4 regions of the Streptomyces sp. NPDC002490 genome follow, and region 2 is predicted to be linked to each of the others. Evidence: riboswitches for the same ligand, from Rfam matches in the RefSeq annotation. Region 2 holds a riboswitch; each other region holds the start of a gene.

Region 1 (7,251 bases), on a different contig from region 2:
CGCGTTCACGAGGCGGGGTGTCCCACCCGGTTGACGGCGGCCATCACGGCGTGGACCGAGGCGGTCAGGACCGAGGTGTCCCAGCCGGCGCCCCAGCGGGTGACGCCGTTGACGCGGCACTCGACGTAGGCGACGGCGGGGCTGTCCGGGCCGCTGGTGGTGGAGTGCTCGCTGTAGCCGAGCACATCGATGTCGATGCCCAGGGTGCGCAGGGCGTCCGCGAGGGCGGCCAGCGGCCCGTTGCCGGTGCCCCGGCAGGTCCGCTCCGCACCGTCGACGTGCAGGACGCCGGTGAGGTGGTGCTCGCCCGGGCGGGGTTCCGTGGCGCTCCAGGAGTCCAGGCGGACCGGCCCGTCGAGGGCCGGGGAGAGGTAGGTCGTGCGGAAGAGCTCGAACAGTTCCTTGGGGGAGAGCTCCTGACCGGTGGTGTCGGTGGTGCGCTGCACGGCGCGGGAGAAGTCGGGGCGCATCGCCTGGGGCAGGTCCAGGCCGTGGTGGGTGCGCAGGAGGTGGGCGATGCCCCCCTTGCCGGACTGGGAGTTGATGCGGATGACGGCCTCGTAGGTGCGGCCGATGTCCGCCGGGTCGATGGGCAGGTAGGGCACCGACCACGGGGCCAGTTCCACGGGCAGGCCCGCCTCGGCGGCCTGCTTGGCGTGGTGGGTCAGGCCCTTGGAGATCGCGTCCTGGTGGGTGCCGGAGAAGGCCGTGTGCACCAGGTCGCCGCCGTACGGGTGGCGGGGGTGCACCGGCAGCCGGTTGCAGTGCTCCACCACCTCGCGCACGGCGTCGATGTCGGAGAGGTCGACCATCGGGTTGACGCCCTGGGCGTGCAGGTTCAGGGCGAGGGTGACCAGGTCGACGTTGCCGGTGCGTTCCCCGTTGCCGAACAGGCAGCCCTCCACGCGCTGGGCGCCCGCCAGGACGGCGAGTTCGGCGCAGGCCACGCCGGTGCCGCGGTCGTTGTGCGGGTGGACGGAGAGGATCACGGACTCGCGGCGCGCCAGGTGGCGGTGCATGTACTCGATCTGGTCCGCGTACACGTTGGGGGTGGCGATCTCCACCGTCGCCGGCAGGTTGTGGACCACCGGCCGGTCGGGGCTGGCCTCCCACAGCTCGGTGAGGCCGTTGCACACCTCCAGGACGAAGTCCGGTTCGGTGAGGTTGAAGACCTCGGGGGAGAACTCGAAGCGGATGTCGGCGCCGGCCTGGGCCTCGGCACCGCGCAGGACGTGGGTGGCGGCGTCCCGGATCAGTCGGTGCACCTCGTCCCGGGAGCGGCCCAGGACCACGTTGCGCCAGGTGGGTGCGGTGGCGGTGTAGAGGTGCACGAGGGTGCGGGGCAGACCGACGACGGAGGCCAGGGTCCGGTCGATCAGATCGGCGCGGGCCGCGGTGAACACGGAGATCGTCACGTCGTCGGGGACCGCACCGCTCTCCGCCAGGTGCCGCACGAAGTCGAAGTCGGTCTGACTGGCGGACGGGTAGCCGACCTCGATCTCCTTGAAGCCCATGGTGACCAGGAGGTCGAAGAACCGGCGCTTGCGCGCGGTGTCCATGGGCTCGGCGAGCGCCTGGTTGCCGTCGCGCAGGTCGACCGGCACCCACAGGGGGGCCCGTTCGAGGTTCCGGGACGGCCAGGTGCGGTCCGTCAGGGGGAGGGCGACCCGTTCCTGCACGGGCAGGTAGCGCTGGTGGGGCATGGCGCTCGGGCGCTGGGGGTTCCAGCGCGGAGCGTCCGCCGGAAGGTCGCCGGAGGGGATGCGCAGGGTGGGGAACGTCGTGCCGGAGAAGGGGGATTCCATGATGCGGGAGCTTCTTTCGGTCGGTCACCACACGACCGGCGCAGCCCGGCACCCGCTGCGGGGTGCCGGTCGCTTCAGACCCCGCAGCGGCAACCGAGGAGGAGCCCGTGCTGCAGCATGCGGGTACAGTAACGACAACTCAGCTCCTCAGACAACTCAAGGGGTGCGGGAAGGTGAATTTCACATGTCACTAGGTGCTTTGCGGCCGTCACCCTTGGTCGAGCAGGCCACGGACCATCTGCGCGAGCAGATCACCGACGGCGAATGGGGCGTGGGGACGAAGCTGCCCGGTGAGAGCACCCTGGCCAAGTCGCTGGGGGTGGGGCGCTCGACGGTCCGGGAGGCGCTGCGGGCCCTGGCCGGCGCCGGGCTGGTGCAGGCGCGTCAAGGGGCGGGCGTCTTCGTGATCGCCACCGAACCCAGGGAGAACTGGTCCGCCCAGCTCCGGCAGGCGGCCATCACCGACGTCTACGAGGTCCGGATGCTCATCGAGGTCGAAGCGGCGCAGTTGGCCGCGCGACGCCGGACCGACCAGGACGTCGTGGCCCTACTCGACGTCCTGGCCAAGCGCCGCGAGGCGGCGCACGCGGGCAACGCCGAGTTCGTCGTGGCGGACATCGCCCTGCACCGGGCAGTGGTCGCCGCGGCGCACAACCCGGTGCTCACCGGCCTGTTCACCGAGTTCATACCCGTACTGCAACAGCGGTTGCTGGACCTGGTGGAACTGTTCAACCTGCGCTTCGACGACCCGAACCACGGCGAGGAGGGGCACGCCGCACTGGTGGAGGCCGTCGTGCAGGGGGACGCCGAGGCGGCCGGGCAGGCACTGCGCGACGAACTCGAACGGACGTTGGAGCTGTTGCGCTCGCTCTGATCCGCCGTGCGCCCCGCTCCCGCGGAGTGTGGTCCGCATCACCTCGCGGGATGCCGGCCGGTCGGTTCGCCCCGTGGTCGCGCCCCGTAGGCTGACCCGCAGCAGTCGGTTCGCCCCGCCCGCCAGGCGGGGTGTCGCAAGAGGGAACCCGGTGGGAATCCGGGACTGCCCCGCAGCGGTGAGTGGGAACGACCGCCGTCATACGCACTGGGTCCGAGGTACCGGACCTGGGAAGCGACGGCCAGTAGGGGTCCGCCGGAAGGTTCCGGCGGGCGCGCCCGCGAGTCCGAAGACCTGCCGACCGCCCGCGCGCGGACCGTTCCGCGCGTGGACATCCCGGTGACCTCGAGGGCGGGTCGGCGCACACACCAGACGGAACGGCCGTGCTCTTGCACACGGGTCGTCGCCGTCCGGTCCGTCGTTCCTTCGCGTTCTCGTCCCGTCCCCGGGACCCCAGGGATCCATCTCGCGAAGGAGATCTCCGTGACAGCGACGTCCGCAGCCGCGGCAGCACGGGCCACCGTGTACGGCTACCCCCGCCAGGGCCGGCACCGGGAACTGAAGAAGGCGATCGAAGGGCACTGGAAGGGTCGGGTCACCGCCGACTCCCTCCGTGCCACCGCCGCCGAACTGCGCGCCGCCCACTGGCGCGCCCTGGCCGCCGCCGGCATCGACGAGGTCCCCACCGGGGACTTCTCGTACTACGACCACGTCCTCGACACCACCGTCATGGTGGGTGCGATCCCCGAGCGGCACCGCGCCGCCGTCGACGCCGATCCGCTCGGCGGCTACTTCGCGATGGCCCGCGGCACCCAGGACGTGGCGCCGCTGGAGATGACCAAGTGGTTCGACACCAACTACCACTACCTGGTCCCCGAACTCGGACCCGACACGGTCTTCACGGCGAACCCGGCCCAGCAGGTCGCCGAGTTGAAGGAGGCCCTCGCCCTGGGCCTGACGGCCCGGCCGGTCCTGGTCGGCCCGATCACCTACCTGCTCCTCGCCAAGCCGGCCCCCGACGTGGCCGGCGACTTCGACCCGTTGACCCTGCTGGACCGTCTCCTGCCGGTGTACGCCGAGGTCCTCGCCGACCTGCGGGCCGCCGGCGCGCAGTGGGTGCAGGTGGACGAGCCCGCCCTGGTCCAGGACCGCACCCCGGCCCAACTCGACGCCGCCGCCCGCGCCTACCGCGCCCTCGGCGCCCTCACCGACCGCCCGAAGCTGCTGGTGGCCTCGTACTTCGACCGGCTCGGCGAAGCGCTGCCCGTGCTGGCCAAGGCGCCCGTGGACGGCCTGGCCCTGGACTTCACCGAGGCCGCGTCCGCCAACCTGGACGCCCTGGCAGCGGTCGGCGGACTCCCCGGCAAGCGCCTGGTGGCCGGAGTCGTCAACGGCCGCAACATCTGGATCAACGACCTGGAGAAGTCCCTCGCCACCCTCGGCACCCTGCTGGGTCTCGCCGACCGGGTCGACGTCGCCGCCTCCTGCTCCCTGCTGCACGTGCCGCTCGACACCTCCGTCGAACGCGACATCGACCCACAGATCCTGCGCTGGCTGGCCTTCGCCCGGCAGAAGACCGCCGAGATCGTCACCCTCGCCCGGGGACTGGGCCGGGGCACCGCCGCCATCGAGGGCGAACTCTCGGCCAACCGGGCCGCCCTCGCCTCCCGCGCCGCCTCGCCCATCACCCGCGACCCCGCGGTGCGCGCCCGCGCCGAGGCCGTCACCGACGCCGACGCCCGCCGCTCCCAGCCGTACGCCGAACGCGCCGCGGCCCAGCGCGCCCGCCTCGGGCTGCCGCTGCTGCCCACCACCACCATCGGCTCCTTCCCCCAGACCACCGAACTGCGCACCGCCCGCGCCGACCTGCGCGCCGGTCGCATCGACACGGCCGGCTACGAGGAGCGGATCAAGGCGGAGATCCAGGAGGTCGTCTCCTTCCAGGAGAAGACCGGGATCGACGTCCTGGTGCACGGCGAGCCCGAGCGCAACGACATGGTGCAGTACTTCGCCGAGCAGCTCACCGGCTACCTCGCCACCCAGCACGGCTGGGTCCAGTCCTACGGCACCCGCTACGTCCGCCCGCCGATCCTCGCCGGGGACATCTCCCGCCCCGAGCCGATGACGGTCCGCTGGACGTCCTACGCCCAGTCGCTCAGCGACCGCCCGGTCAAGGGCATGCTCACCGGGCCCGTCACCATGCTCGCCTGGTCCTTCGTCCGCGACGACCAGCCCCTCGGCGACACCGCCCGCCAGGTCGCCCTCGCCCTGCGCGAGGAGGTGAACGACCTGGAGGCCGCCGGCACCGCCGTCATCCAGGTCGACGAACCCGCGCTGCGCGAGACGCTGCCGCTGCGGGCCGCCGACCACGGGGCGTACCTGGCGTGGGCCACCGAGGCGTTCCGGCTCAGCACCGCCGGCGCGGCCCCCGGCACCCAGATCCACACCCACATGTGTTACGCCGAGTTCGGCGACATCGTCCAGGCCATCGACGACCTCGACGCCGACGTCATCAGCCTCGAAGCCGCCCGCTCCCACATGCAGGTCGCCCGCGAACTCGCGGCCCACGGCTATCCGCGCGAAGCCGGCCCGGGCGTCTACGACATCCACTCCCCCCGGGTGCCGAGCGCGGAGGAGGCCGCCGAGCTGCTGCGCACCGGCCTGGAGGCGATCCCCGCGGAGCGGCTCTGGGTCAACCCCGACTGCGGTCTGAAGACCCGCGGCTGGCCCGAGACCCGTGCCTCGCTGGAGAACCTGGTCACCGCGGCCCGCACCGTCCGGGGCGAACTGCCCTCCGCCTGACCTCCGGTCCTGCGGGGCCGGGACGCTCCGGCGTCCCGGCCCCGCCCGTGCGTCCGCCTCCGGGGACCAGGACGGTCCGGCTCACCAGGGCACCTCCTCGGTGGTGCGGGACCGGTCGGCGAGACCGAGTTCCCGCTCGCCGAGCGGGGCGAAGAAGCCCTCCACATCCGCTTCGGCGACTTCCGCGAGGGTCGCCGGCGACCAGCGGGGCTCGTGGTCCTTGTCCACGATCCGGGCACGGATGCCCTCCACCAGGTCGGGGTGGCGCAGGCAGGCGCAGGAGACGCGGTACTCCTGGTCGAGGACCCGCTCCAGCGGTCCGAGCCGACGGACGCGGCGCAGCGCGGCGAGGGTGACCTTGAGGGCGGTCGGGGACCTGGCGAGCAGGGTCTCGGCGGCTTCCGCGGCGGCGGGGCGGCCCCGGGCGAGGAGGCGTCGGAGGATCTCCTCGACGGTGTCCGCGCGGTAGCAGTCGTCGATCCACTCCCGTTGCTCGGTCAGTTCCCCCGGCAAAGGGGCCTGGACGTGACGCGCGAGGGCCTCGTGCACCGGCAGCCGGGCGAGGTCGTCGACGAGGGGGCGGAGCGAGGCCGAGGGCACGTAGTGGTCGGCGAGACCGCACAGCAGGGCGTCCGCGGCGCCGATCCGCGCGCCGGTCAGGGCGAGGTGGGTGCCGAGTTCTCCGGGGGCGAGGGCGAGCAGATGGGTGCCGCCGACATCGGGGACGAACCCGATGCCGGTCTCGGGCATGGCGATGTCGGAGCGCTCGGTGACGACCCGGACGCTGCCGTGCGCGGAGACGCCCACGCCGCCGCCCATGACGAGGCCGTCCATGAGGGCGACGTACGGCTTCGGGTAGCGGGCGATCCGGGCGTTGAGGCGGTACTCGTCGCGCCAGAAGGCGGCCGAGGCGGTTCCGTCGCCGTCGCCGTCGCGGGCGTCGTCGTGGATGGCGCGGATGTCGCCACCCGCGCAGAGACCGCGCTCCCCGGCGCCGCTGATGACGACCGTCTCCACGGCGGGGTCGCGCTCCCATTCCGTGAGCGCCCCGTCGATGCGGAGCACCATCTGGTGGGTGAGGGAGTTCAACGCCCGGGGGCGGTTGAGGGTGATGTGGGCGGCACGGCCCCGCGTGTGGAACAGGACGTCGCTCATCCGAACGCCTCCGTCATCCCCCGGGCCACGATGACGCGCATGATCTCGTTGGTTCCTTCCAGGATCTGGTGGACCCGCAGGTCGCGGACGATCTTCTCGATGCCGTACTCGTTGAGGTAGCCGTACCCACCGTGGAGCTGGAGTGCACGATCGGCGACCGAGTAGCCCGTGTCGGTGGCGAACCGCTTCGCCATCGCGCACAGGTAGGGCGCCTGCGGATCGCCCCGGTCGAGCGCCTGTGCGGCCTGTTGGACCAGGGCCCAGGCCGCGGTGAGTTCGGTCGCCATGTCGGCGAGCCGGAAGCGCAGGGCCTGGGCGTCGAGGAGGCGCTGGCCGAACGCCTCGCGGTCGGCGAGGTGGGCGAGGCTGCGGTCGAGGGCGCTGCGGGCCCCGCCCAGGGAACAGGCGGCGATGCCGAGACGGCCGCTGTCGAGCCCGTGCATGGCGATCCGGAAGCCCTGTCCCTCACGACCGAGGAGCCGGTCGGCCGGCAGGCGGACCCCGTTCAGGACCACCTGACGGGTCGGCTGGGCGTTCCAGCCCATCTTCCGTTCGGGCCGCCCGAAGGAGAGGTTCGGGTCGTCCCGGTCGACGACGAACGCGGACACCCCCTCG
Region 2 (7,251 bases):
GGGGGTGCGGGCGAAGGAGACCGAGGCGGCGGCGGGCACCAGGTAGTGGGCGCCGCTGACCCGGGCCAGTTCGAGGCCGCCGGTCACGTAGTCGTTGTGCAGGTGGGTCTCGACGACGTGGGTGATCCGCACGTTGCGGCGGGCCGCCACGGCGAGGAGCCGGTCGATGTCGCGCGGCGGGTCGACGGCCACCGCGGTCCGCGGGCCGCCGGCCAGGTAGCTGCGGTTGCCCAGGCCCTCGAAGTCCAGGGTGTCGACGAAGAACACGACTGCACACTCCTCTGCTGTACCCCCCGGGGTATCCATCCCCCTCACCATAACAAATACCCAGGGGGGTATTGAGAGGGGTGAGCGGGCCCGGCCCCGCACCGCTCGGGAACCTGCCGGACGGCGCCCTCCGGACATGCGAAAACCGCTGGTGAGCGCGGTGGAGGAGAGATCCGCGGCCTCGGCGGGGCCGGGCCCGGCCGAAGGGGATCACCCTCCGTCGTCCGCGTTCACCAGCGGTCGGTCGACCGTCGTGAGGGCGGTTCAGTCGTGGTCGGTGTGGCTGGAGGTGGTGTCGGCGGGCGGCCGGACGCGTCCCCCGTCCCGCCCGGTGGCCAGCACGGCCACCAGGGCGACGAGCACCGCGACGACGGTCAGCCGGCCGGTGAACCGCGCCGCCCAGGCCAGCCGCGTCGGCGCCCCCGCACCGGGCCGGCCGAGTCGCTGGGAGCGACGCGCGGGACGCAGCAGTCGCGCCAGGAACAGTGCGGCGACGGGGAGTTGGAGCAGCCAGACGGCGGTGCGGAACCAGCCGTCGTACCAGACGTTCGTTCCGTAGAGCAGGGTGTGCCAGACGCTGAGGACGTAGACCACGAGGACGAAGCGGTGCAGGACCCGCCAGGTCTTGGGTCCGATGCGGTGGCGGACGTAGAAGAGCAGGCCGAGCGGGATGGCGAGGTAGAGGGCCGCCTGCCCGATGGGGATGGCGATCCGGCCGGTGCCCGAGTCGTAGCCGCCGGGGACGAAGGTCTCGACGAAGGCGGTGGCGGTGGCGGCGTACCAGGCGTCGGAGTCGTACCGGATCAGCTCCGCGGCGAACAGCAGGGCGTGCGCCGCGATCAGGGCGATGGTGTTGAGGCTGGTGGTGCGGTGGAGGCGCTCCAGCCGGGCGACGGACCACGGCAGCCGTGCGGGGCGGGGCCCGGACAGCAGCAGCCCGAGGATCACCGTGCCCCAGGCCCAGAGCAGCGCGGACCAGCCGAACGCCTGGCTGAGGAAGTAGAGCCAGAAGGCTCCGGCGTCGGCCATGAACGGCATCACGGTGAGGGTGGAGGAGGTCCCGGCCTTGATGCGGACGTAGATCAGGACGAACACGGCGGCGGTGACCAGCAGGGCCACCGATCCGTCGAGGAAACCGGCCCGCAGGTCGGAACGGAGCGTGACGCGGGGGGCCGATCGGGGCGATCGGGGCGGGACGACTCCGGGAGGGGGGCCGGGCACGTCGGTCGCGGGCGTGGACTCGGCGCCGGGGGCGGCGCGGTCGTGGGGGAGGTTCACGGCAGGAGCTCCGCATCTGTCACGTGCGAGGGGGGAACGTACGGGCGAGCGCACGGCGGTCGCCCAGTGGTCGGACCTGCGGTACGGAAAGTTCCCCACCCGCTCCGGTGACATGGGTCACAGCGCCCGGGTGTCCGGAAACGGACCCGATCGCGCCAACTGTTCCGTCAACTCCCTTGCCCCGGTAGGGCATCCCACTGGCACCATGACCACCATGGGAGCCGGAACCCCACTCCGCTTCGTCCACACGGCGATCCTCGTCGCCGTGTGCGTCGCGGTGTCCGGATTCGGTCACGACCTCGCGTCGGGGGCCTCGCCCGCCCCGGGCGGGTACCTGCTCGCCGTGCCCCCCGTGGCCCTGGTCGGCTGGTGGTTGAGCCGCCGGCCGCGCTCCGCGGGCACGGTGATCGTGGTGAGCTCGGCCGTCCAGCTCGCCCTGCACGCCCTGTTCGGACTGGCCCACGACCCCCCGGACCCGACGCCCGGGCACGGGCCGCACGCGGGCCACGTCATGCCGCCGGGCACCCACGGGATGCCGGCCGGGGAGGGCGCCGCCGCCCTGCACGCGCTGGGGGGCCTGCTCGACGCCCTCGCACCGACCTCCGCCATGACTGGCGCCCACGCACTGGCGGGCGCGGTGTGCGGCTGGTGGCTGTGGCGCGGCGAGCGCTCCCTCGCCCAACTGGGGCAGGCCCTGGACCTGTTCCTCAGCGGGCTGCTGCGGTTCGCGGTGGCGGTCCTGGGCGGCGCCCGCCCGCTCCCGGCGCCTCCGTCGGGCACCACGGAGCGCGCCACCCGCGACCGGCTCCCGTCCCCGCTGGACCTGCTGCGCGCGGTGCCGCGCCGCGGCCCGCCGTCCTTCGCGCGCTGACGCTTCCGTCAGCTTTTGCCTTTCCGACTTTTCGCTTTTCTCACCTTTGCCGGAAATATTCCGGATGCGAAGGATGATTTGTCATGCCCTATTCACAACAGAACGGCTCGGGGCGCACCGCGCGCCGCGGCACCGCGGCCGACCGCTACGCCCACCGGGACGCGGAGATCACCACCTGGGCCCTGGCCGCCGGGCTCGGCGACCAGCGCGCCGCCGAACTCTTCGTGCACGCCACCTACGACGACGTGCGGCGGTTCGTCGCCCACCTCACCACGGACGTGCCCGGGGCCGAGGACCTGGCACAGGAGACCTTCCTGCGCGCGCTCACCAGCCTCGGCGGCTTCGCCGGCCGGTCCTGCGCCCGCACCTGGCTGCTCTCGATCGCCCGCCGGGTCGTGGTGGACCGGCTGCGCCGGGCCTCCGCCCGACCCCGGATCGCCGACACCGCCGACTGGCTGGCGGCGGCGGAACGCGCCCAACCCCGTCAACTGCCCGGCTTCGAGGAGTCGGTGGCCTTCATGGACGCCCTCGAAGCGCTGGAGCCCGGACGGCGGCAGGCGTTCGTCCTGACCCGGTTGCTGGGCTGGTCGTACGCGGACGCCGCCGAGGCCCTCGGCTGCCCGATCGGAACCATCCGGTCCAGGGTGGCCCGGGCCCGCCGGGACCTCGCCGACAGTTGGTCGGAGCGGCCCGCCGCAGAGGCGGCGCTCGTCGCGGCCTGACCCCCGCTCGTCGGTGCGGACGGTGGCCCCGTCCGCACCGACGGACCCGACTCCCCGTCGGACGCCCGTGTGACCTGCACGGCAACCGCGCCCTGGGCATACGCACCACGGCCCGGGTCTGTCATGATGGCGCGGAAAGGCGACGGCGGAACGAGGAAACCGGTGCGAATCCGGTGCGGTCCCGCCACTGTGATCGGCGAGCGGACCCCGAACGGCCCACTGCCCCTGTGCGGGTGGGAAGGGCGGGGCGAGCGGTGACCCGAGAGCCAGGAGACTCACGCGGTCGCCTCCTCGACAGAACTGGGGCGGATCTCCCCAGAGGGGAGGATGAGTCGGGATGCCCGAAGGGCAACGGTCCGACGATCCGGTGCCGTGCCGGGTCGTGGTGTGCCGGGACTGCTGCTGCGGCAGCGCCAAGGTGCCCGCAGACCACGCCGCGCAACTCGCGCGGTTCCAGGCGCGGACATCGGTGACGGTCTCCGCCTGCCTGGACGTGTGCGACCAGGCCAATGTGGTCGTGGTCCGCCCGTCCGCCGCCGGCCGCGCGGCCGGCGGACGTCCCGTCTGGCTGGGTCTGGTCAACGACCCCGCGGCCACCGAGGACATCGTCTCCTGGGTGCGGGCCGGCGGGCCGGGGATCGTTCCCCTGCCGGAGATCCTCGACCTGTACGTCTTCGCTCCGCCGCGTCGAGTGAGCACCACGCCCTCCGTCGACGTGCGCTGAACCAACGAACCGATCGCGGGCACGGCGCATCCTGCCGTGACGCGGTGAGAGGACCGACTCCACCATGGCCAAACGCTCCCTGTCCCTGCTGGCCGCAGCCGTCTTCCTGATATCCGGCTGCGGCAGCGGCGGCGGTGACGACGGGAAGGACCGCGCGGCGGGCGACGCCCCCGAGGGCTTCCCCGTCACCCTCACCAACTGCGGGGTGAAGACGACCTACGAGCGTCCGCCGAAGCGCGCGGTCACCCTCAACCAGCACGTCACCGAGATCCTGCTGGCGCTCGGGCTGGAGAAGTCCATGGTCGGCACCGCCTACCTGGACGACGAGATCCTGCCCGAGTACGCCGAGGCGTACCGCGGCATCGAGGTCATCTCGGACGAGTACCCCTCCTTCGAGAACATCCTCGCCGCCGAACCCGACTTCGCCTACGCCGGCTTCTCCAGCGCCTTCGACGAGAAGGAGGGGCGCGGGCGCGAGGCGCTGGCCAAGGCCGGCGTCAACTCCTACGTGAACGTGGAGGAGTGTCCGCCCGGGCCGATGAGCATGGAACTGATCGAGACCGAACTGCGCACCCTCGGCAAGGTGTTCGGGGTACCGGACCGTGCCGACCGGGAGATCGAGAAGGTCCGCACGGCCCTCAAGGACGTCGAGGAGAAGCTGGGCGACACCGAGCCGGTCGAGGTCTTCGTCTACGACAGCGGCGACAAGACCGCCTTCACCGCCGGCGGCGCGGGCATCGGCAACGAGATGATCGAACAGGCCGGCGGGCAGAACGTCTTCGCCGACCTGGACAAGCAGTTCGGTGACGTCTCGTTCGAGCAGGTCGCCGAGCGGGCCCCGGAAGCGATCGTCATCTACGACTACGGGGACACGAGCGTCGCCCAGAAGAAGAAGTTCCTGCTGGCCAACCCCGCGCTGAAGGACGTCCCGGCCATCAAGAACGAGCGGTTCGCGGTCCTGCCGCTCTCCTCCACGGTCCTCGGCGTCCGGGTGCCGGCGGGCGTGGACGGACTCGCCCGGCAACTGCACCCGGCCCGCTTCCGGTGACGGGCGCCCCCCGCGCGGACACCGACCCGGTGAACCGGGGGGCCGGGCCCGCCCCGGCCCCCGCCCGGGCGCGCCGCGCCCGACTTCCCTTTCCGGTGGTGCTCCTGCTGTTGGCCGCCGCGGTGGTGGTGACCGCCACCGCGGGCATCGCCATCGGCTCGGTGTCGGTGCCCGCAGGCCAGGTCTGGGGCATCCTGGCGCACCAGGTGCACCCGGGCCTCGCCGAGGCCACCTGGTCCCCGGTGCGGGAGACCATCGTCCTGGACGTGCGGCTGCCGCGGGTGCTGCTCTGCGCGGTGGTCGGCGCCGGCCTCGCAGTGGCCGGCATGGCCCTCCAGGCCCTGGTGCGCAATCCGCTCGCCGACCCGATGCTGTTGGGCGTCTCCTCGGGCGCCTCGGTCGGCGCGGTGCTGGTCCTGGTGCTGAACATCACCGTGTTCGGGCTGGTGACCCTGCCCGTGGCGGCCTTCGCCGGGGCGCTCGCCGCGCTGGTCGCGGTGTACTTCCTGGCCCGCTCCGGCGGGCGGATGACCACCCTGCGCCTGGTACTGGCCGGGGTCGCCATGGCGGAGGTGCTGTCGGCGCTGGCCAGCTTCCTGATCGTCACCTCGAACGACCCGCACAAGACCCAGTCCGCCCTGCGCTGGATGCTCGGCGGACTCGCCGGCACCACCTGGTCGATGCTGTGGATACCCGCCGTGGTGGTGCTCGCCGGCACGGCGGTGCTGCTGGGGGTGAGCCGTCCGCTGAACCTGCTGCTCAGCGGGGAGGAGGCGGCGACGGCGCTGGGGCTGGACGTGCACCGCTTCCGGGCGTCGATGTTCACCGTGGTGGCGCTGATGATCGGCACCATGGTGGCGGTGAGCGGTCAGATCGGCTTCGTCGGCCTGATCATGCCGCACGTGGTGCGGCTGCTGGTGGGCGCCGACCACCGCCGGGCGCTGCCCGCCGCCGCGCTGTTGGGCGCCGCGTTCCTGATCGCGGCGGACCTCGCGGCGCGGACCCTGATGAGTCCCGAGGAGGTCCCGGTGGGGATCCTCACCGCCCTGGTGGGCGGGCCGTTCTTCCTGTGGCTGATGAGAAGGAGGACAACGTGACGCGGACGCCCGAGGGCACGACGGCGCCGGGAGCCCTGGACATCGAGGACGTGACGGTCACCGTGGGCGGCCGGGACCTGGTCCACGGGGTGTCCCTCCGGGTGGCTCCGGGCGAGGTGCTCGGGCTCGCCGGCCCCAACGGCGCCGGGAAGTCGACGCTGCTGCGCACCGTCTACCGGACCCAACGCCCCACCACGGGAAGGGTGTTGCTGGACGGCGAGGACGTCTGGCGACTGCCCGGCAAGCAGGTGGCACGGCGGCTGGCCGCGGTGCTCCAGGAGAGCGCCGGTGACTTCGACCTGACCGTGTACGACGTGGTGGCGATGGGCCGCACCCCCCACAAACGGGCGTTCGCGGGCGACGACGCCCACGACCGGGCCGTGATCACCCACGCCCTGACCCGGCTCGACGTGGTCGAACTCGCCGACGCCCCGTTCCAGCACCTGTCCGGCGGCGAGAAGCAACGCGTGTTGATCGCCCGGGCGTTGGCCCAGCAGTGCGGGACCATGGTGTGGGACGAGCCGACCAACCACCTCGATCTGCGCCACCAGTTGGACGTGCTGACCCTGGTCCGGCGGTTCGGCGCCACCGCGGTCGTCGCCCTGCACGACCTCAACCTGGCCGCCGCCTTCTGCGACCGGCTGTGCGTCCTGGCCGCGGGGCGGGTGGTCGCGCTCGGCCCCCCGGCCGAGGTCCTCACCCCCGAACTGCTCTCCTCGGTGTACCGGGTGGACGCCGAGGTGGGCGCCCACCCGCGTACCGGCACGCCCTACGTCACCCTGCTCACCGGGGACGACGGGCCGGCGAAGCTCCCCCGTCGATGACCGGGGGGCGACCGGGCTCCCCCGCCCCCGAGGCGGAGGTGGCCGCCGCGCTGCACGACGTGGCGGGGATCAACGGGTTCTTCGCGGTCCGGATCGGTGGACCTGACACGGGCTGGCAGCCGATCGACCGGGCGTACGCCCGGGGCCTGTCCCACCTGGTGGCAGCGGTGGCGGCCCGGCACCGCAGCGAGGAGCTGCGGGTGGCCGTGTCGATCGCCCACCTCGGGCACGCCGCCCGGCTGTGGTCGCCGGTCCTGGCCTGCGCGGTGCTGCACGGCATCGTGCCCGAACTCTCCGCCCTCCAGCACTCCGACCGCGATGCGACGCTCCGGCTCCCCCGGGCCGCGGGACGGTACGCGGCCCCGCTCCCCCGGCTCGCCGACCAACTCCACGACGCGGTGGTGACGGGGCGGTTGGAGG
Region 3 (7,251 bases), on a different contig from region 2:
CGGTCACCGCGGGCGCACGGCCCGCAGGACCAACCGCTCCGCGTTCTCGTCGTAGGGGCGGGCGTCGAACCCGCCGAAGACCTCGATCCCCTCGAACCCGGCCTCCGCCACCATCGCGCGCAGCTCCACGGCGCTGTAGACGAACCACACCAGGGCCGCCCGGGTCACCCGCTCCCCGCGCACCAGCACCCAGTCGCTGCGCAGCCGGGCCCAGTCGTCCAGCACCGTGTCAGTCTGGACCATGAGGTCCTCGCCCTGTCGGACGACCTTGGGCGGGGTGACCCTGCGCGCCAGGAGCTCCTTGCCCGCGAGGTCGAGGAGGAGCGTCCCGCCGGGCGTCAGGGAGGCGTGCATGGTGCGCAGCACCCGGGCGTTGTCCTCGGGGTCCTCGAAGTACCCGAAGGACGTGAACAGGTTGAGGACCACGTCGAACTCGCCGGGGGCGGAGTACTCCAGCACGTCGGACCGGACGTACCGCGCGGCCACCCCCTCCCCGGCCGACCGCTCCCGGGCCCGCTCCAGCAGGGCGGGGCTGCGGTCCACCCCGGTGACCTGGTGCCCGCGGCGGGCCAACGGCACCGTGAAGACCCCCGGTCCGCAGCACAGGTCGAGCACCCGCGACCGCTCGGGGAGGTCGAGCAGGGGGGAGGAGCTCAGCAACTCCTCGCCCTGGGCGAACCGCTGCCGGGAGAACAGGAAGTCGTAGAACTCGATCCAGAAGTCATCGTCCTGGAATCCGCCCGTGTTCGCCATGGGGTTGGGGTGTCCCTTCGGGGTCGTCGTGGTGGGGGTGGTGCCGTGCGCGTCGGGTGCGCCGGAACAGCGGAACGAGCAGCAGCGGAGGGAGCAGCAGGCACTGTGCGGCGGCGGCCAGCCAGAACCAGCCCGTGCCACCGGTCCGGTCGGTGAGGTCGTAGAGCACGCCGCCGATCAGTGCGCTGACCCCGGCGCCGACCCCGGCCGCCAACCGCTGCTGGCCGAAGACGACCGCATCGGAGCGCGGGCTGCGGCGCAGCGCCTCCAGGTCGTTCTTGAGGAACAGCACGATGTCGCCGAGGGTGATCAACACCCCGCCCGCCACCAGCGCCGGGCGGGTGCCGATCGCCAACACCGCGAGCCCCGCGGCCAGTCCCGCGAAGCCCGTGCCCAAGGCCCACGGGTAGGACATCCGCGCGATCGCCCCGGAGGCCACCGGCTGGACGACGATCACCAGCAGGAAGCAGACCAGGAGCACCAGGCTGTAGAAGGTGCTCGACGCGCGCTCCACCGCATAGACGGCCAGGTAGTGCTGGAAGTGGAAGTACAGGTAGAACGCCAGGGCGTTGGCCGCGAACGGGAGGACCGCCACCCCGGTCAGCAGCCGGGCGTCCGGGTCCGGCGTCCGCGGCGCCTCCTCCCCGGCCGCGGGCAGCCGCACGTGCCCGGCGGCGACCACGAGGAAGAGCACCGTGGAGGCCAGGAACACCGGCCCCGGCGAGGACAGCACGAACGGGCCCGCGATCAACGGCCCGAGGGCCATGCCCGCGTTGAGGGCGGCGTTCCCGGCGGACAGGAAGGCGGGTCTGCGCTCCTCGTCCACCCCGTGAACCAGGTAGCCCTTGTTGGCCGGGAGGTAGAGCGCGGCCCCGGCACAGGTGAGGACCAGCGCGCCGACCGCGAGCGGTGGCCAGCGCAGCGCCAGGAGCAGACCGAGGAAGCCCGCCGTGCGGATCGCCAGCGCCCAGAGCATGGTGCGCCGCAGCCCGATCCGCTCGGTGAGCGCCCCGCCGAGCACCCCGCCGGAGAACTGCACCAGCGAGGCGACGGCGAGGACCACGCCCACCGTCCCGAGGCCCATCCCGAGCCGTTCGTGCAGGAACACCGACATGAACGGCAGCACCATGAAGCTGCCGAGCGGGATCAGGAACGAACTGAGCAGCAGGAACCGCAAGGGCCCGGTCAGGGTCGCCAGGGCGGCGCGCAGGGGTACCCGTCCGGTGGGCGGGTCAGCCACCGGCGCCTCGTGGGGTCCCGGGGAACGGCCGGGTCAGGACCCGGACCGTGTTGGCCGCCGCCACCGCGCGGTGGGTGGCCAGTTCCGCCGTCTCGGCCTCGGCGTAGACGATGCCCGCGTAGCCGCGGCTGTCGTCGAGGTGCTCGATCGGGTCGCCCGCCCGTTTGATCGGGTACCAGACGGGTGCACCGGGCAGGTCGGCCAACCGCTCCAAGCCGGCGACGCCCTCGAACACGCCGGGCCGTTGCGGATAGCCGAGGACGAAGGCGACGGCCGGTCCGCCCGGCGGCATGGTGTCCATGAGCCGGGGCCTGCGTCCGAGGGCGGCCTCCACCATCGCCTCGTAGACGTTGACGCCCAGCGCCCGGCACAGCCCCTCCCCGACCAGGGCGCCGCCGATCCGGGGATTGATCTCCACCACCTCGGGCCCGTCGGCGGTCAGCACGAACTCGACGTGCGCGAACCGGTCGGTGTACCCGACGGCCGCCAACACCCGGTCCAACCAGCGTTCCAGCTCCGCCCGCTGCCGTTCGGGGAAGGCGACGGGGAACGCGGTGATCTCCTCGCGGAAGAGCGGTTCCGGGGACATCAGCCTGCTGGACACCCCGAGCAGCCGGGTGCGGCCCGCCCAGGTCAGCGTCTCGGCGCTGTACACCGGGCCGGGGAAGAAGGGCTCCGCGAACAGGCGGCCCATCAACTCGCGCTGCCCCGCCTCGGCCAACGCCGCGTCCAGTTCGGCCTCGTCGCGCACCAACCAGACGTTGCGGCTCCCGGTGCCCGCGGTGTCCTTGAGGATCGCGGGCAGACCGGTGTCCGCGAGGACCCCCTTGCGCAACTGGGCCGGGTCGGCGCCCTCGGTGGCGTCCCCCCGGGTGAGGCCCGCCCCGTGGAGCAGCGAACGGACCCGCGCCTTGTCCCGGGTCAGCCGCAGCACCTGCGGATCCAGCCCGGGCAGGCCGAAGGCGGCCGTCAGTTCGGCGCTCACCGGCATCCAGGTGTCGGTGGAGCCGATCAGCCCGTGCAGTTCGGGCGTGCGCGCGAGTTCCGCGGTGACCGCGGCGACGTCGAAGGTGTCGATCTCCACGACGTCCAGCGCGCCGGGCGGCAGGCGCTCCAGTTCGTACCCGTAGTAGGCGGGGTCACGGGTCAGCAGCACCAGCCGCTCGTCGAGCGCGTCCGCGGCGCGGACCAGGTGGCCCAGTCCGAAGGTGAGGGATTCCAGGCAGACGACCGTCACGCGGTGTCCTCCTTCCGTTCGTCCGGGTCGGGCGTGCGGTCCCACGCCATCGTCGACCAGGGCATGGACATCTGTTGCGGAGAGTCCACCTCGACCGGCGCGAGCCCGGCCGGGTCGAGGGCCTCGGCGTGTCGGGCGTGGACCCGGCTGACGTACCGGTGCCCGGTGTCGGCGCCGACCACCAGGTGGACCCGGTCGGGATGGCGGCGGGCCTCGTGGGTGGCGGTGAGGTAGGCCGCGCCGGTGGACAGCCCGGCGAACACCGCGTGTTCGCGCAGGAGGGCGACCGTGCCGGCCATGGCGTGGGTGAAGTCCATCCAGTGGACGGCGTCGTAGAGGTGGTGGCGAACGTTGTCGAAGGGGATGGAGGAACCGATCCCGGCGATGATGGCCTCGGGGTCGTGGTGGTCCTGACTGCCGAAGGTGACGCTGCCGAAGGGCTGGACGCCCACGAGCCGCACGGACGGGTCGCGCTGCCGCAGCCGCTCCACCAGCCCGCCGGTGGACGCCCCGGAACCCACCCCGCCGACGACGGTCAGTGCCGCCTCGGGCAGCGCTTTGACCAGCTGGTCGGCAACCTCCTGGTAGCCCAGGTAGTGGATGTCGTCGTGGTACTGGCGCATCCAGTGGACGTCCGGTCGTTCGGCGAGGATCTCCCGCACCCGGCGGACCCGTAACTCCTGGTCCAGCTTGAGGCTCGTCGAGGGGGCGACCTGTTCGACGCTCGCCCCGAGGACCTCCAGTTGGGCCCGGGTGGTCTCGTCGACGGTGGTGGAGGCCACGATGTGGCAGCGCAGGCCGTGGCGGTGGCAGGCGAGGGCGAGTGCGTAGGCGTAGATGCCGCTGGAACTGTCGATCAGGGTCTGCCCGGGCCGTACGGCGCCCCGGTCGAGCAGGTGCCGTACGGCGGCCAGCGCCGAGTAGACCTTCATCGACTCGAAGCGGATCAGGACCGTGTCCGGGGACAGCCGGACGAGGTCGGGGGTCTTGAGGGCGTCCGCGATATGGGGGTGGATCACCCGTATCCTCCTTGGGCGAAGGCGCATTGGTGGCCGTGCGAGTGGAAGAAGGCGGAGAGTTCGTCCCGGGCCGAGAAGCCGATCGGGCGGGTGAACAGGAATCCGACCAGGGACCCGGTGTGGGCGACGAAGACTCCGTCGGCCCCGAACTCCTCGCGGTGGGCCAGGGCGGCTTCGAAGGTCCGTTTCGGTAGGACCTCCTGGGAGAGCACGGCGCTGGTGGTCGCGGCGCGGGCCACGGCCGCCGGGTCGCCGGCGGCGAATCCCTTGAGCAGGTCGGTCAGGCAGCGCTCGTACTCCCGTGCCCGCCGCCGGTACTGGTCCAACAGCGCAGGGGTGACGGCCGCGGTGTCCACCCCGCCGGGCTCCACCGCGTAGGCGGTGTGGAAGCCGATGTCGGTGCCGAGTTGTCGGACCACCCGGTGCCGGGCGCTGAGGTACAGCGCGAACTCGTCGAGGAAGACGCTGTCGGCCCGCTCGATCCGGGACAGCACCCGGGTGACGAGGGCGGGGTCGTAGGGCAGGGAGAAGATCCGGAACAGACAGCGCAGGGTGGCGACGACGTCCGCCGTGGAACTCGCCATGCCGACGCCCACGGGCAGTTCGGAGTGCGTGGTCCAGCGACCCGGCGGCAGGGTCAGGCCGTGGTGGTCGAGGAAGAGGTCGACGGCGGCCGTCGCCTTGGCGCCCAGCGGAGACGGCCCCGGGGGCGTGCGCCCCGGGGAGAAGTACACCCAGGAGTGGCGGCCCACCGGGAACGAGACGAGGGCGATGTCCGGCTGGGCGGCCGGACGCAAGGGGCCCTGGTACAACTCGCCGAGTGTGCCGTGGCAGACGCCCGCGAAGGTCCGGGCGGCCCGCTCGTCGCCGGAGGGCATCAGCGGTGTGCCTCCCGGGGCCGGGCCGTCCGGACGGCGTCCCGGGCGGACGGATCGCTCTGACCACTCGTCACGGACCGTTCCTCCTTGGTCATGCAGGGGCCATCGGGTCGTACGGTCGTGCGGACGGGGGTGGGGGAGGGCGCGTGCCGTCGATGAGCGACGGACGCCCGCACCGCGGGCCCAGTCCCCGGAGCCGCCGTGAACAGCGCGCACCGTTCCGCACGCGCGCAGCGGCAGGTCTTCGGACTCGTGGGCACGAGCCCGGGGGCTCACCTACCGGCCGTCGCTTCCCGGCGCTGGTGGCGCCAGTGCCGATGACGGCCTTCGTTCCCACTCACCGCTGCGGGACAGTCCCGGACTCGCACCGGGTTCCCTCTTGCGACGTGACGCCTGAGGCGGCACGAACCGACTGCGGTGGCAGCGTAGGACGCGCACTCCGAACGACGACAGGGGGCGGTGGTGCGGGTTGGCCTGTTGTGATCGTCGAGGAGGGGTTTCGAACGCCGCGCGTCCGCAGGCAGGCCCCCGTGGGCGATCTTCGAACGGGCCCCTCACTGCCGGCGGCGAAGGAAGTTGTCGTGAAACGTTCCCCCGCCACCCACCTGCCGCCGATGCCAAGGGGAAGGCGGGACGGTCCCGGCGCGCGGCGCGCGGAGAACGGCCGTGACGTTCGTGAATGAACCTCAGTCGACGGGGCCTGCGCCCGTGCTGACGTGCGCGCCGGCCCCGTCGACCGGCCGTCTGCCGGGCCCCTCGGGGGCGGCACCACCGCCCCCGGACGCGTAGACTTCCTGGAATGAGTCAGCGCCGATCAGCACCGGGCCGCCCGCGTACCAAACCCGCTGAGGAGCGGCGTGCCGACCTCCTCGACGCCGCCGAGCGGGTCTTCGCCGAACGCGGCATCGACGCCGCGCGGATCGACGAGATCACGGACCGCGCGGGCGTCGCGATCGGCACCTTCTACCTGCACTTCGGCTCGAAGCGCGATCTCATGCTCGCCCTCCAGGCCCGCTTCATCGACCGGCTGGTCGAGCGGCAGGACGCCGTGGTGCGGCAGCTGCCCGCCGACGACTGGGTCGGACGCGTGGACGCCTGGCTCAGCGACGCGGTCCACGCCTATCTGGAGCACGCCGAACTGCACGACGTGCTCTACGGCCACACCCCCATCAACGCCAAGGCGACGGTCCAGGCCAGCCCCGAGAACGCGCACGTCGAAGCCTTCCGGCGGCTCATCACCGAGCGCCCGGACCCGCCCGCGGACGCCCCGGACCCCGCCATGGCCGCGATCCTGATCTACGGCGCCTGGTACGGGGCCACCCACGCACTGCTGCACCACGAGGCCGAGGAGATCGACCGGCTCGCCGCAGAACTCATCGCCGCCATCACCGACCTCACCCATCGCTACCTGCGCATCGAACCCTGACGGGGCGGGCTGCCGGCGGCCCGTGTGACGACCCCCGGCAGCGCTCGGATCAGACCGCGTTGGCGATGCGCCAGTGCCGTGCCCGCTCGTACTGCTGGCTGAGGCGCGCGAACGCCCCGCCGGTACGGAGCAGCTCTTCGGGCGTGCCGGTCTCGGTGACCCGGCCCTCGTCGAGCGAGACCACGTGATCGGCCGCCGCCAGCGTGGCGGGGCGGTGCGCGATCACGATCACCGTGCGACCCGGGTCGTTGCCCAGGTTCGCGATGGCCTGCGTGATCGCCGCCTCGTTCTCCGGGTCGAGCGCCGAGCTGGCCTCGTCGACCAGCACGATCCGCGCCCGCTTGAGCATGGCCCGGGCGATCGCGACACGCTGGCGCTCGCCCCCCGACAGCTGCGCCCCGCCCTCGCCCACCCGGGTGTTCCAGCCGTCGGGCAGCCGGTCGATCACCTCGTCGAGCCGTGCCGCGGTGGCCGCCTGCCGGAGCTCGTCCCAGGTCGCTTCGGGGTGTGCCAGGCGCAGGTTGTCCTCGATGGTGTCGTCGAACAGGTAGACGTCCTGGAAGACGATCGCGATCTCGTCCAGCAGGGTGCTCGGATCGAGTGCGCGCACGTCCACGCCGCCGACGCGCACCTGCCCCTCCTGGACGTCGAAGAAGCGGGCGATGAGCCGGGTGACCGTCGTCTTCCCGGAACCGGAC
Region 4 (7,251 bases), on a different contig from region 2:
AAGCTGGTCAGCCAGATCGGCAGGGTCTGGGCTTCGAGGTCCTTGTTGAGGACCAGGATCATCGAGAACTCGTTCCACGCCGTGACGAAGCCGAACAGCGAGGTCGCCATCAGACCGGGGGCCAGCAGCGGGAAGATCACCTTGATGAACGCCTGCGGACGGGTGCAGCCGTCGACCATGGCGGACTCCTCCAACTCCTTGGGCACCGCGGCCACGTAGCCGCGCAGCGTCAGGATGGTGAAGGGCAGCACCATGACCATGTAGAAGATGGTCAGCGGCACCAGGCTGTTCAGCATGTCCGCGTCACGCACGATCAGGTAGATCGCGATGACCATGACCTCCCAGGGCGCCATCTGCGCGATCATGACCGCGAGGATGAAGCCGCGCCGCCCCTTGAACCGCATCCGGGCGAGCGCGAAGGACGCGAAGAGCGCGATGAGCAGGGAGAGGGTGACCGCGATGGTCGTGACCAGCAGGGAGTTGCGCAGCAGCGTCCAGAAGCCCTCGGCCTCGGTCGCGGTCTTGAAGTGCTGGAACGTCGGACTCGTCGGGAACCACATCGGGGTGTCCGTGACGATGTCCTTGGCCTCCTTGAAGGCCGTGGAGAACATCCAGTAGACGGGGAAGACGAAGACCCCGACGAGGAGGGCCGCCGCGGCGTTGGGCCAGATGCGGCCCAGGAAGGAGCTCTTCACAGCTCGTCCTCCTCTTGCTTGAGCACCGTGCGCAGGTAGTAGGAGGTGAGCAGCAGCAGGATCAGGATCGTGAGGATCGAGATCGCCGCGCCCATGCCGAAGTGCTGGTTGCCGAAGCCCTCGATGTACGCGTACACGGGGAGGGTCTCGGTCGAGCGGTTGGGTCCGCCCTGGTTGATGGCGAAGATCTGGGCGAAGGACTTGAACACCCAGATGACTTCGAGGAAGAGCGTGGCCCACAGGAAGGGCTTCAGGAACGGGAAGGTCACCGTCCGGAAGATCTTCCAGGAGTCGGCGCCGTCGAGCGCCGCGGCCTCGTACAGCTCCTTGGGGATGGTGGTGGTGGCCGCGTAGAGGTTGATCGCCACGAACGGGATCGACATCCAGACGATCACCAGCGTCACCACCGCGAAGGTGGAGAACTGGGTGCCGAGCCAGTTGTGGTCGGCCATGCCCTCGAAGCCCAGCTGGACCAGGAGGTAGTTGACGACGCCGAAGCGCTGTGCGAACAGCCACTGGAAGACCGTGGTGGCCGCGATGATCGGCATGGCCCAGGCGAGCACCAGGGCCAGCATCAGCACGACCCGCATCCGCTTGCCCAGACGGGCGAGGAGCAGACCGACCAGGGTGCCGAGCACCATGATCAGGGTGACGTTGGCCACCGTGAAGAAGAACGAACGGAGGACGACGTTCCAGAAGTCGTTGTTGCTCAGCGTCTCCGTGTAGTTCTTGATCCCGTTCCACTCGGTGAGGTGGAGGATCAGTTGCTTGGCGTTGAGGTTCTGGAACGACAGCATGCCGTTCTTCACCAGCGGCCAGCCGAGCAGCACGATGGTGACGATCATCGCCGGCAGCAGCAACAGGTAGGGGATGAGCGAACCACTCTGCCGTGGCCGTCTCTGGCCGCCCCCGTCGTTCCTGGTGGCGCTCCCCGCGCCGCGAGGCGGTGGCGCCTCGCCCTTGTGGACGCCGGACACCCCGCCCGCGTCCGCTTGTTCTGTCTGCACTGACATCGTCGTCGCCGTCTCTTCCTTGGCTGTACGTACTCGATGCTGGTGTCGCCCCGCCGTCGGGGCGCACACCGGTGCGCCCGGAGGCGGCGGGCCGGTCCTCTGTTCAGGTCACCCCGTCGGGTGTCCTACTGGGTCCGGGCCCGCCGCCGCCGGGCGCGGTGGGGTCAGTTCTTCTTGGCGAGACGCTCGTTGATCTCCTTGTCGGCTTCCTTCGCGGCGTCGGCGTGCGACTTACCGTTCAGGACGGCGGTCATGTAGTCCTTGATCGGGTTCGGGACGTTCTCGACCGCGGCCCACTCCGGAATCAGCGGGGTGGTGCCACCGAACGAAGCGCCCTTGGACGCCTCGTCGAGACCAAGGTTCACGCCCTTGATCTTGGGGAGCAGGGACTCCTTGTTCGGCGTGTAGCCCTGGAGCTTGGCGAACGCGATCTGGTGCTCGTCGGCGAACGCGATCTTCAGGAACTCCTTGGCCAGCTCCTGGTTCTTGCTGCCCGCGGGGACCACCAGGTTCGAGCCGCCGAGGAACACGCCCTCGTGCTTGTCGGCCGTGTCGCCCGGGATGGCGAAGTAGCCGATGTCCTTGGCGATGGCCGGGTTGGCCTTGGTGGCGATGCCGGCCTCGGACGGGGTGCCGATGAAGGTCGCGACCTTGCCCTTGGCGAAGACGTCCGCCTGCTGCGGGGTGGCCTCGTCCTTGTCCTTGGGGGCCTTGGAGTAGGAGGCGTACTTCTTGTACAGCTCCATGGCCTCGCCGACCTTCGGGTCGGACAGGTTGGAGACGTACTTGTCGCCTTCCTTCTTCACCAGGTCGGCACCCTTGCCGATGGTCAGACCGTCGAAGAAGTACCAGTTCTGACCGGCCATGTACATCGGCTCGGCCTTGGTCTTCTCCTTGATGGTGTCGAGCGCCTTGAAGAACTCGTCACGCGTCTTGGGCGTGTCCTTCAGACCGGCCTCGGCCCAGATCTTCTTGTTGTAGAGGACCACGCGGTTGGTGACGTACCAGGGCGCGGCGTACTGCTTGCCGTTGTAGATGGCCGACTGGTTGAGCGCCGGGGTCCAGTCTGCACCGATCTCGCTCTTCAGGTCGCCCAGCTCGGCGAGGCCCTCGGTGGCGGCGTAGGCGGGGGTCTGGGTGTTGCCGACCTCGATGACGTCCGGCGGCGTGGACTCGGAGAGCGCGGTGGTGATCTTCTGCTGGATGCCGTTCCAGACCTGGGTCTCGAACTTGACCTTCGCACCGGTCTTCTTCTCGAAGTCGGCCGCGACGGCCGACTTCCAGGCGTCCGGCGTCGACCCGTCCATGGACCAGACGGTGATCGTCCCGCCCTTCTTCGAGTCGCCGGAGCCCTTCTTGTCCTCGTCCTTGTCGCTGCCGCACGCCGCGACCGAGAACACCATGCCCGCGACACCGATGGCCGCAATGAGCTTGCGCTTCACGTCACCCTCCTCAGGATGCCTACCCCCCACACCCACAGCGAATGACTACGCGAGAAACTGCACGTGGGACTGGGACCTGGCCTTTAATGGTGTAGACCAGTACCCGGAGCTTGGCCTAGACCTTTAGGGGTGTCAAGGGTGTATAAGAAGGGCTGTCACGTCCGTTATCGGACCGACACCTGAGGGGGCTCGGCTCACTCCGGGCACGCCGTGTCACGATGTGAGCCGCTACAGACGGAGGAGCCGGTGGCGGCAGCAGCACGACAGCCGGAAAGGCGGACGATGGCCAGCGAGGTTACCCGGATGGGTACGTCCGCGGCGACGGAAACGGCAACCACGGGCCGCACCGCACGCGTGCCGAAGTACTACCGGCTGAAGAAACACCTGCTCGACATGACCGACACGCTGGCACCGGGTAGCCCGGTCCCACCGGAGCGGACACTCGCCGCAGAGTTCGACACCTCGCGCACCACGGTACGCCAGGCGCTCCAGGAACTGGTGGTCGAGGGTCGACTGGAGCGCATCCAGGGCAAGGGGACCTTCGTCGCCAAGCCCAAGGTGGCGCAGGCGCTCCAGCTCACCTCCTACACCGAGGACATGCGGGCCCAGGGGCTGGAGCCCACCTCCCAGCTGCTCGACGTCGGGTACGTCACCGCCGACGACCGGCTCGCGGAGCTGCTCGACATCACGGCCGGCGGACGGGTGCTGAGGATCGAGCGGCTCCGGCTGGCCAGCGGCGAGCCGATGGCCATCGAGACCACGCACCTGTCCGCCAAGCGCTTCCCCGCGCTGCGCCGGTCCCTGGTCAAGTACACCTCCCTGTACACGGCGTTGGCCGAGGTCTACGGCATCCACCTGGCCGAGGCCGAGGAGACCATCGAGACCTCGCTCGCCACCCCGCGCGAAGCCGGCCTGCTCAGCACGGACGTGGGCCTGCCGATGCTGATGCTCTCCCGCCACTCCGTGGACGGCGAGGGACGCCCCGTGGAGTGGGTGCGCTCGGTCTACCGCGGCGACCGCTACAAGTTCGTGGCCCGCCTCAAGCGCCCCCAGGACTGACCCCGCGCACCCCGGTGCCCCGGCGGGCCGTTTCCGGCCCCGCCGGGGCACCGGCGCGTCCGCTCCGGAGCACCGGAGGAACGGGACGGACGGGCCTCTTCGGGCACCCGACACCCCTCCCCCTCCTGTCCCAGGAACCTCGCACCACAGGCTGGACGACGGCCCGTCGAATGGCGTAGGGCCGACCACGAACCCCGGTTGCGGGGATGTTGTCTGGACCTCTGTCGCCACTTTCAGACCGCCCCCGACCACTCACCCAGCGTGACCACCACGGGAATCCGACCGGCAGACGGGCGGACCCGCGAGGCGGCGCCACGGCGCACCGCGGCGCACCCGCCACCGCCGGACACCGCGCACCCGGCGAGCGCCCCTCCCCGCCCCCGCCACGCCCCGCGAGCGGCCCCGACGGCCGCGCCCCGGGGCCGTGTTCGAGCCGTGCCGCACCGCCCCGAGGGCCCTCGCCACCTACGTGCCGTGCGCCACACAGACACAAGATGTGGGCTCAGCATCGGGACCCGACACAAGATGTATGCTCGTGCTCGCCGCCACCCCAGGGGAATCCGGTGCGAATCCGGAACTGTCCCGCAACGGTGTATTCGGTGTGCTTTCGCACACCCAGCAGTCCGATGACCTGCTGGTGGCGCACCCGTTCCGACCGGTCCGGGTGGAGATGAGACGTCCGGGCCTCGTGGACTGGGCCGGTGGACGCGGCGGACCGCCTTCGGCGGGCACGTCCGCGTGCCCGCGCCCGCTTCCCCGTCAGGCCCGTGCCGAGCGAGGGAGAGCTTCACGTGACGATCGCGCCAGCCGATCCGGCGTCAACCGTCGATCGGGCTCCTGCGAACGAGCGGTCCGCAGACCAAGGCGCCCCGGGGAACCGGGCCGAGCAGACCGACGGCCCCGGGACCGCGCTGCTGCGGACCCTGACCGACCTCACCGCCGACCTCACCGACGCCGACCCCGGCCGGGTCGCCGCCGCCGCGCTGCGCGGCCGGTCCGCCCGCGCCGACGAGGCCGAACTGCGCGAACTCGCCACCGAGGCCGCCGCCGGACTCATCTCCGAGGACCCCGCCTACTCCCGGCTCGCCGCCCGGCTGCTCACCCTCTCCATCGCCGCCGAAGCCGCCTCGCAGGGGGTGCGCACCTTCACCGAGTCGGTCGCCACCGGCCACCGCGAGGGGCTCATCGCCGACCGGACCGCGGACTTCGTCGCCCGGCACGCCGAGCGCCTGGACGCCCTGGTCGACCCGGACGCCGACGACCGCTTCGGCTACTTCGGACTGCGCACCCTGCACAGCCGCTACCTGCTGCGCCACCCGCACACCCGCAAGGTGGTCGAGACCCCCCAGCACTTCCTGCTGCGCGTGGGCTGCGGGCTCGCCGAGGACGACAGCAGCCGCGCGGTGGACGAGGTCGCGGCGCTCTACGGCCTGATGAGCCGCCTCGACTACCTGCCCTCCTCGCCGACGCTGTTCAACTCCGGCACCCGGCACCCGCAGATGTCCTCCTGCTACCTGCTGGACTCCCCCAAGGACGAGCTGGACTCCCTCTACGACCGCTACCACCAGGTGGCCCGGCTGTCGAAGCACGCCGGCGGCATCGGCCTGTCGTACTCCCGCGTCCGTTCGCGCGGTTCGCTGATCCGCGGCACCAACGGCCACTCCAACGGCATCGTGCCCTTCCTCAAGACCCTGGACGCCTCGGTGGCCGCGGTCAACCAGGGCGGACGGCGCAAGGGCGCGGCGGCGGTCTACCTGGAGACCTGGCACTCCGACATCGAGGAGTTCCTGGAGCTGCGGGACAACACCGGCGAGGACGCCCGGCGCACCCACAACCTCAACCTGGCGCACTGGGTGCCCGACGAGTTCATGCGGCGGGTCGCCGAGGACGGCCAGTGGTCGTTGTTCTCCCCCTCCGACGTGCCCGAGCTGGTCGACCTGTGGGGTGACGCGTTCGACACCGCCTACCGCGCGGCGGAGGCCGCGGGGCTGGCCCGCAAGACCATGCCGGCGCGGGACCTGTACGGCCGCATGATGCGCACCCTCGCCCAGACCGGCAACGGCTGGATGACGTTCAAGGACGCCTCCAACCGCACCGCCAACCAGACCGCGGAGCCCGGCCACACCGTCCACTCCTCCAACCTCTGCACGGAGATCCTGGAGGTCACGGACGACGGCGAGACCGCGGTGTGCAACCTCGGCTCGGTCAACCTGGGCGCGTTCGTCGTGGGCGCCCCGGGCACCCCGGCCGACCAGGCCATCGACTGGGAGCGGCTGGACGCCACCGTGCGCACCGCGGTGACCTTCCTCGACCGGGTCGTGGACATCAACTTCTACCCGACCGAGCAGGCCGGCCGCTCCAACTCCCGCTGGCGGCCGGTGGGTCTGGGGGCCATGGGCCTCCAGGACGTGTTCTTCCGGCTGCGGCTGCCCTTCGACTCCGCCGAGGCCCACGCCCTGTCGACCCGGCTCGCCGAGCGGATCATGCTGACCGCCTACGAGGCGTCCGCCGACCTCGCCGAGCGCGCCGGCACCTTCCCCGCCTGGGAGAAGACCCGCACCGCCCGCGGCGTGCTGCACCCCGACCACTACGGGGTCGAACTGCACTGGCCCGAGCGGTGGGCGAAGCTGCGCGAGCGGATCGCCACCACCGGGATGCGCAACTCGCTGCTGCTGGCGATCGCCCCGACCGCCACCATCGCCTCCATCGCCGGCGTCTACGAGTGCATCGAGCCGCAGGTGTCCAACCTGTTCAAGCGCGAGACGCTCAGCGGGGAGTTCCTCCAGGTCAACTCGTACCTGGTGCGCGACCTGAAGGACCTCGGCGTGTGGGACGCCCGGACCCGGGAGGCGCTGCGCGAGGCCAGCGGCTCGGTGCAGGACTTCCCGTGGGTCCCCGAGGAGGTGCGGGCGCTGTACCGCACCGCGTGGGAGATCCCGCAGCGCGGCCTGATCGACATGGCCGCCGCCCGCACCCCGTTCCTGGACCAGTCGCAGTCGCTGAACCTGTTCTTGGAGACGCCGACCATCGGCAAGCTCAGCT

The links. A riboswitch is a leader RNA that binds a small molecule or an ion and turns the genes downstream of it on or off. The one in region 2 is predicted to bind cobalamin.
Region 1: linked by a shared signal. The riboswitch ahead of metE (5-methyltetrahydropteroyltriglutamate--homocysteine S-methyltransferase) and the one ahead of ABT092_RS20705 ((2Fe-2S) ferredoxin domain-containing protein) in region 2 are both predicted to bind cobalamin.
Region 3: linked by a shared signal. The riboswitch ahead of ABT092_RS20325 (GHMP family kinase ATP-binding protein) and the one ahead of ABT092_RS20705 ((2Fe-2S) ferredoxin domain-containing protein) in region 2 are both predicted to bind cobalamin.
Region 4: linked by a shared signal. The riboswitch ahead of ABT092_RS26300 (ribonucleoside-diphosphate reductase subunit alpha) and the one ahead of ABT092_RS20705 ((2Fe-2S) ferredoxin domain-containing protein) in region 2 are both predicted to bind cobalamin.

What each region holds. Positions count from the first base shown of each region.
Region 1 is NZ_JBEOWM010000005.1:146,337-153,587, reverse strand. It holds gene ABT092_RS05165 (ABC transporter ATP-binding protein) at 1-9, opposite strand, end outside; gene leuA (2-isopropylmalate synthase) at 6-1,805, opposite strand; gene ABT092_RS05155 (FadR/GntR family transcriptional regulator) at 1,990-2,679, shown strand; cobalamin riboswitch at 2,784-2,981, shown strand; gene metE (5-methyltetrahydropteroyltriglutamate--homocysteine S-methyltransferase) at 3,163-5,481, shown strand; gene ABT092_RS05145 (enoyl-CoA hydratase/isomerase family protein) at 5,563-6,636, opposite strand; gene ABT092_RS05140 (acyl-CoA dehydrogenase family protein) at 6,633-7,251, opposite strand, start outside.
Region 2 is NZ_JBEOWM010000032.1:44,982-52,232, reverse strand. It holds gene ABT092_RS20725 (rhodanese-like domain-containing protein) at 1-267, opposite strand, end outside; gene ABT092_RS20720 (ferric reductase-like transmembrane domain-containing protein) at 532-1,545, opposite strand; gene ABT092_RS20715 (hypothetical protein) at 1,751-2,416, shown strand; gene ABT092_RS20710 (sigma-70 family RNA polymerase sigma factor) at 2,500-3,138, shown strand; cobalamin riboswitch at 3,255-3,431, shown strand; gene ABT092_RS20705 ((2Fe-2S) ferredoxin domain-containing protein) at 3,476-3,862, shown strand; gene ABT092_RS20700 (ABC transporter substrate-binding protein) at 3,927-4,910, shown strand; gene ABT092_RS20695 (FecCD family ABC transporter permease) at 5,009-6,007, shown strand; gene ABT092_RS20690 (ABC transporter ATP-binding protein) at 6,004-6,831, shown strand; gene ABT092_RS20685 ((2Fe-2S)-binding protein) at 6,828-7,251, shown strand, end outside.
Region 3 is NZ_JBEOWM010000031.1:42,010-49,260, forward strand. It holds gene ABT092_RS20300 (ABC transporter substrate-binding protein) at 1-7, opposite strand, end outside; gene ABT092_RS20305 (class I SAM-dependent methyltransferase) at 4-753, opposite strand; gene ABT092_RS20310 (MFS transporter) at 722-1,993, opposite strand; gene ABT092_RS20315 (ATP-grasp domain-containing protein) at 1,986-3,230, opposite strand; gene ABT092_RS20320 (cysteine synthase family protein) at 3,227-4,249, opposite strand; gene ABT092_RS20325 (GHMP family kinase ATP-binding protein) at 4,246-5,127, opposite strand; cobalamin riboswitch at 5,346-5,555, opposite strand; gene ABT092_RS20330 (TetR/AcrR family transcriptional regulator) at 5,927-6,553, shown strand; gene ABT092_RS20335 (ABC transporter ATP-binding protein) at 6,603-7,251, opposite strand, start outside.
Region 4 is NZ_JBEOWM010000054.1:12,370-19,620, forward strand. It holds gene ABT092_RS26280 (carbohydrate ABC transporter permease) at 1-695, opposite strand, end outside; gene ABT092_RS26285 (carbohydrate ABC transporter permease) at 692-1,708, opposite strand; gene ABT092_RS26290 (extracellular solute-binding protein) at 1,873-3,150, opposite strand; gene ABT092_RS26295 (GntR family transcriptional regulator) at 3,454-4,209, shown strand; cobalamin riboswitch at 4,739-4,862, shown strand; gene ABT092_RS26300 (ribonucleoside-diphosphate reductase subunit alpha) at 5,001-7,251, shown strand, end outside.